Linked DNA regions of Actinoalloteichus fjordicus. The protein of the gene in region 1 interacts with the protein of each later gene in a pairwise test. Links are inferred from orthologs where the notes say so. Each region holds a gene or a part of one and is shown on either strand. Other genes may lie near its edges. The genes, in order: UA74_RS25905 and ndk.

Evidence for each region.
Region 2: the proteins of UA74_RS25905 (region 1) and ndk interact in binary tests that used the Escherichia coli proteins (3 or more experiments, as listed by UniProt). The link is inferred for Actinoalloteichus fjordicus from one-to-one orthologs.

Annotation. Positions count from the first base shown.
Region 1 is NZ_CP016076.1:6,074,251-6,077,337, reverse strand. What follows is about bases 60-2,835. They hold UA74_RS25905 (uracil-DNA glycosylase), read left to right. Parts: upstream 60-996; coding sequence 997-1,674; downstream 1,675-2,835. Other genes in these bases: UA74_RS25900 (DNA alkylation repair protein), read right to left, coding at 1,916-2,587; UA74_RS25910 (RidA family protein), read left to right, coding at 264-674; UA74_RS25915 (TetR/AcrR family transcriptional regulator), read right to left, coding at 60-184. In the rest of the region: more of UA74_RS25915, read right to left, coding at 1-59; rpmB (50S ribosomal protein L28), read right to left, coding at 3,007-3,087. UniProt on the Escherichia coli protein: Excises uracil residues from the DNA which can arise as a result of misincorporation of dUMP residues by DNA polymerase or due to deamination of cytosine.
Region 2 is NZ_CP016076.1:1,811,848-1,814,945, reverse strand. The notes cover bases 312-3,098. They hold ndk (nucleoside-diphosphate kinase), read right to left. Parts: upstream 2,017-3,098; coding sequence 1,606-2,016; downstream 312-1,605. Other genes in these bases: folC (bifunctional tetrahydrofolate synthase/dihydrofolate synthase), read right to left, coding at 2,614-3,098; UA74_RS08230 (DUF4233 domain-containing protein), read right to left, coding at 2,129-2,617; UA74_RS08240 (ABC transporter ATP-binding protein), read right to left, coding at 461-1,387; UA74_RS08245 (ABC transporter permease), read right to left, coding at 312-458. In the rest of the region: more of UA74_RS08245, read right to left, coding at 1-311. UniProt on the Escherichia coli protein: Major role in the synthesis of nucleoside triphosphates other than ATP. The ATP gamma phosphate is transferred to the NDP beta phosphate via a ping-pong mechanism, using a phosphorylated active-site intermediate.

The DNA.
Region 1 (3,087 bases):
AGCCCTCTTGCCGAAGGGCCTTCCACATGCCGTCCATGCCGCCGAAGTAGGTGTAGACGGCCATCGTCGACACGCCCGTGCCTGCCACCAGCGAGCGCAGGGTGATGGGCTCCCGGACCCGGAGCATGTGTGCGGCCCGTTCGATCAGCAGGGTGCGGACCGCCGGATCCTTCGTCCTGGCCATGCGGGCAGATTACATAGCATTGCATTGCTATAGTTACCGGGTTGTGAATCCACGCCGCTCGCGCGAGAAGGAGATCAGCATGGCCATCACCCTGGTGAACCCCGAGGGGCTGCCGCAGGTCGACGTCTATCGGCAGGTGGCGGTCGCTACGGGATCGAGGACGGTGTTCGTCTCGGGCCAGGTCGCCCGCGACGCGGAGGGGGGCCGCGTCGGCGAAGGCGACTTCGCCGCCCAGCTCGAACAGTGCTACCTCAACGTCGCCACCGCGCTGGCGGCGGTCGGCGGCACCCTCGACGACCTGGCGAAGATCACCGTCTACGTCGTGGACTGGACCCCTGACAAGATGCCCCTGCTGGTGGCGGGGATCGAGCGAGCCCTCGCGAAGCTGGGTCGCACGCCGACCCCGCCTGCCGCCACGCTCGTCGGGGTCGCGGCGCTGGCCGAGCCTGACCTCCTGGTGGAGGTCGAGGCCATCGCGGTCCTCGACTAACCGCAGGCGAGTCGGTGGCGGTGCCGCCGCTGGAATCTCCGCTCCGGCGTGGTCGCCGCCGGGCGGCCACCCCGGACCCGTCCGTCATGACGGACGACCGGGTCGGGCCGCTCGATCCGAGCAGGCCTTGATCCCACCGCAGCCTGCCACCGAGAACCACGTTCGGCGCGAGCCGATGCCGCTGGTCGTTCGTCGTCCCCTTCGTGGAGGTGGATCTCGGTCGGCCGCGGCGAGGCGAGCACGATGCGCCACTTCCGGCGGGAGCGAACGCCGATGGGGCTACTCGATCACGTGTCGGCAGGGCTCGCTATTGTCGCTTTCCGTGACCGCACGTCCTTTGACGGAAATCATGGAGCCCGGCTGGGCCAAGGCGATGGAGCCGGTGGCCGAGCAGATCACGCGCATGGGGGACTTCCTGCGCGCCGAGATCGCGGAGGGCCGCACGTACCTGCCTGCGGGGCAGCACGTCCTGCGTGCCTTCACCCAGCCGTTCGACGAGGTCCGAGTGCTGATCGTCGGCCAGGATCCCTATCCGAGGCCGGGCCATGCCGTCGGCTTCAGCTTCTCGGTGGCCCCCGAGGTGCGGCCGCTGCCGCCGAGTCTGGTCAACATCTTCACCGAGTACTCGGACGACCTCGGCCACCCGAAGCCCTCCACCGGCGATCTGACCCCGTGGGCGGATCACGGCGTCCTGCTGCTGAACCGGGTCCTCACCCTGCAGACCGGCAAGTCCGACTCGCACAAGGGCAAGGGCTGGGAGGCGGTCACCGAGCAGGCCATCAAGGCGCTGGCTGCGCGGGGCGGCCCGCTGGTTGCGATCCTGTGGGGCCGCAACGCCCGCAACCTGGCGCCGATGATGCCGGGGGTCCCCTGCATCGAGTCCGCGCATCCGAGCCCGATGGCGGCGCGCGGCGGCTTCTTCGGCTCGCGGCCGTTCAGCCGAGCCAACGCGCTGTTGGAACAGCAGGGCGGTCAGCCGGTCGACTGGAAGCTGCCCTGAGGCGACCGAACGGTCGAGGCGGTCGACCGGCCGGGCGTGACCGGCTGGTCGGTGGCGTGCTTCTCGGCTGCCTGGTCGCCCCTCGCCGACCCGGCCCGGATTCCCCTCGTGCGCCTGCGACGGATCGCCGGGTGAGCGGAGCATCCTTCGCCGGAGCGGGTTCGCGTCCGGGCGATGCACGCTGGGTCGATCAGCGCGCGGTCGGATGCGGGCGCTCGGAACCGCAGCCGAACGGACGCTTCTACCCGTCCCGCTGTCGACGCACCATCTCGGTGATCCAGGTAGGCGCGAACGGAGACGTGCAGTTCGGCGGCGTCGGATAGTCCTTGAGCACCTCTAGGCGCTCACCGATCTCGATGGCGCGGGCGCGGTGCTCGGCGTGCTCGATCCCGATCTGAGCCAGGCAGTGGTTCATCGCCCACTGCAGCCGAGCAGGCGCGTCCTTCATCGCCGCCTCGATGACGTCGAGCAGTTCTGCGAGGTCGAGGCCCTCGGGCTTCTTGACCACGCGCTCGGTGGTCAGCTCCCACCCTGCACTCGCGATCACCGGGTCCGGATCTCCGGACCAGGCCAGGCGTAGTCGTTCGGCGTGCGGGTTCTTCTTCACCACGTAGTTCACCAGCCAGCCTTGCACCTTCGGGGTGCGCGCCTCACGCAACATGACGTCCAGCTCGTCACGCTCGAAGGCCTTCGGGCGGCAGATCAGGAGTGCCAGCAGCCTCGCCGAGGTGTCCGCCGTCCTCCAGAGCTCGAGGGCGAGCTCCTGCTGCGTCTTCAGCCGCTTCGCGAGCGCGCGCAGCCTGCCGAGGTTCACGCCGTGATCGTCACCGTGTCTCTCGTTCACCTTGCGGGCCCGAGGGTCCTCGAGCGCGGCCAGCTCGGCCAGCACCTCGGCCACCGTCGTCTCGGTCACCTCCGCCTCCTGTCCCTCACCTATCCGAGTCTCGGCTCACGAGGAAAGCATGGTGAACGAGGTCATCAGCAAGGGCGTGGCCAAGGACACCGTCCGCTCTTCGGGCCTGGGCGTGTCGCCGCACCCCCCAGCGCACCCAGGTAGGCCTTCTCGTGCCGCCGAACCGGCGGATCAACTCAAGGACCGGGCCGCAGGCCGTCGGCATCCTGGCGGCCCGCCGCGCGGCTCCGAGGAGCACATCTCGTCCGCCGCCCAGGCCCGGCAGGGCAGGGATCGGGGGCGGGGCCGCCTGATACGGCTTCCTCAGCCGGGCGATCCGAGGACGCCGAACAGACCGGCTCACCCACGACAGAAGGCCCGAGGGGAAGAAATCCCTCGGGCCGTGTCGTGCATGTCAGGCAGTGCCTGCGGCGCAGTGGTCAGCCGCGGACGACCTTGCCCGCCTTCAGGCAGGACGTGCACACGTTCATCCGCTTGCGCTGGGACAGACCGATCTTGGC
Region 2 (3,098 bases), 4.3 Mb from region 1 along the record:
AGCAGGGCCGCGACGGCGAGGAAGGCCACGCCGGAGAAGGTGAGGCGCAGCATGATCCACAGCAGCTTCCCGCAGGCGATCTGCTCCGGGCTGATCGGCGTCGCGGTCACCGCCCAGAAGTTCTTCTGCCACTTGAAGCCGGACAGGACGGGATAGGTGGCCTCGCCCGCCGCGGTCTGCACGGCACCCACCACGAGCATCGCTGGCGCCAGGTACACCAGGTAGTCCAGGCCTCGGGTGGCCTCGCTCGGCTCGACGAGCGCTCCCATGCCCATGCCCATCGCCACCAGGAACAGCACCGGCAGCAGCACGCTGGAGATCAGCGTGGCGCGCCAGTTCAGCCGGTACCAGATCCACTGGCCCTCCAGAACCAGCAGGACCGAGGGGACGAAGCCCGATGCCCGGCCGGTGGAGGCTCTGGCCGTCGGCGGTGCGGCGTCCGAGGTTCGCGTCGTCATCGTCAGTCCACCAGCGTTCGTCCGGTCAGCCGGAGGAAGACGTCCTCCAGCGTGCTTCTGCGGACCAGACTCGACAGCGGCTCCACGTCGCGCCGGTGCACGGCGGCCAGCGACGCCTCGCCGTCGGCGGTGTAGAGCAGCACCCGGTCGGGCAGCACCTCGATGCGATCGGCGGTGTCGGCCACCAGGGGGGCGTACTGCTGCACCTCGCCGGGCGGGAACCGCAGTTCCAGGACCTCCCGGGTGCAGTAGTCCCTGATCAGCTCACGTGGTGAGCCCTCGGCGGCGATCCGGCCGCCGTCCATCACCACCAGCCGGTCGCAGAGCTGTTCGGCCTCGTCCATGTAGTGCGTGGTGATGATGAGCGTGACCCCGGCCTGCTTCAGCCGGAACAGTCGATCCCACAGCACGTGTCTGGCCTGCGGATCAAGCCCGGTCGTCGGCTCGTCCAACAACAGGACCTCGGGATCGTTGACCAGCGACCGTGCGATCGTGAGCCTGCGCTTCATCCCGCCGGACAGCGGTTCGACCTTGTCGGCGGCGCGGTCGGCAAGCTGGGCGAAGTCGAGCAGCTCCACGGCCTTCTCCCGCACGGCCGCGCGGGAGAGCCCGAAGTACCGGCCGTAGACCTGGAGGTTCTCCCGGACCGACAGTTCGAGGTCGAGGTTGTCCTGTTGGGGAACGACGCCGAGCCTGGCCCGGATCTTCGGGCCGTCGACGGCGGGGTCCATGCCGAGCACCCGCAGCTCGCCACCGGTGCGCGGGGAGACACAGGCGATCATCCGCATCGTCGAGGACTTGCCCGCGCCGTTGGGACCGAGGAAGCCGAAGGCCTCCCCGGCTCGCACGGCCACGTCGATCCCCCTGACGGCCTCGAAATCGCCGAACCGCTTGGTCAGGCCCTCCGCATGCACCAGGAAGCCGTTCATCGTCACGAGAGTGAAGGGTATGCCTCGACTCCGACAGAAGAAACCGAATTCGACGGTTCTCGGCCTGTGCGAAGGAGACGCGACGGCCGAACGACCGGTCGAACGGAGATCGACGGCGGAAGAGGGTCTGCCGGCCGACGGGCCTCGACCCGCCTGTGGAGCGGCATCGATGACGAACGGTCGATCGGCCCCGAGGTCAGGGCCGATCGACCCGGAGATCAGATGTTCGGGAACCAGAGCTTGATCTCGCGCTCGGCCGACTCCGGCGAGTCGGAGCCGTGGACCAGATTCGACTCCGTCTCCAGCGCGAGGTCGCCGCGCAGCGTGCCGGGGGTGGCCTTCTCGACCGGGTCGGTGCCGCCCGCAAGCTGCCGGAACGCCGGGATCGCCCTCGGGCCCTCGACGACCAGGGCCACCACGGGGCCGGAGGTGATGAAGTCGAGCAGCGATCCGAAGAACGGCTTGCCGTCGTGCTCGGCGTAGTGCTGCTCGGCGAGGTCACGGGTGACCACTCGCAGTTCGAGTGCGGCAAGGCGCAGGCCCTTGCGCTCGATGCGGGACACGACCTCGCCGACGAGGCCCCGTGCCACGCCGTCGGGCTTGACCAGGACCAGGGTGCGCTCGCTCACGGCCGCTCTCTCTCCTTGACGTCGGCCGACCCGGACGGTCGGCGTCGAGTGACGGCGGGTCTGCCGTCCGTTTCGTCTGAAAGCCTAGTCACGTACCGACGGGTGATCATCATCAGTCCGGCGGCGGCTGCTGGCTGGGCAGCCTGCCCTCGTCCATCCGGCGGGCGACGTCGAGCTTGAACCACACCAGCGCCGCCCACACCAGGGCGAACAGCACCCCGGGGATCAGTAGGAACGGCTCGACCAGCCCGGCGGCCAGCAGCAGGCCCTGGAGGCTGAGCGCCGCCGTCAGTCCCCAGCTGCGGCCCTGGACGCCCGAGGCGAGGAGCAGGAGCACGACGAGCACCAGGACGAAGGTCCAGCCGAGGCTGCCCGCCCCGTCGCCGAGGCGGCCGACGACCAGCAACGCGAGGGCGACGACGATCGCCTCCAGCACCAGCGCCCCCGCCAGCACACCGCGCAGCCCCTTCCAGGGGTCCACGGCGGGCGGCGGCACTGCCCCGGGCTGCTCGGCGGCGCCTTCGGTGGTCCCGGCCGCGCCTGCGGCCCGCTGCGCTGTGCCTGCCTGCACCGCATCGGGACCGGTCACGTCATCGCTCATTCCGGCTTCCTCCCGAAGAAGGCACGGGCCTCTCCTGCGGTCACGACGGATCCGGTGGCGACCACGCCCCGGCCCGCGGCTGGTTCGTCGGGGTCGTCGGTCTCGGCGGACATCCGCAGGGCCGTCTCCAGGGCCTCCCCCAGCGCCGGGGTCACCGTCACCCGCGACTCACCGAAGAGGCTGACCGCCAGCTCACCCAGTGCCTCGGCGGACAGCGCCCTCGGGGACGAGTTCTGGGTGACGACGAAGTGATCGACGACCGGCCCCAGCTCGGTGAGGATTCCGGCGGCGTCCTTGTCGCCGAGCACGCTCACCACGCCCACCAGCCGGTCGAAGGCGAACTCGGCGGCGATGGCCTCGCGCAGCGCCGTGGCGCCGTGTGGATTGTGCGCCGCGTCGACGAGGACGGTCGGCGCGGACCGGACCGGTTCGAGCCTGCCGGGGCTGTGCACTTCGGCGAACCCCTCCCGGATGACCTCGA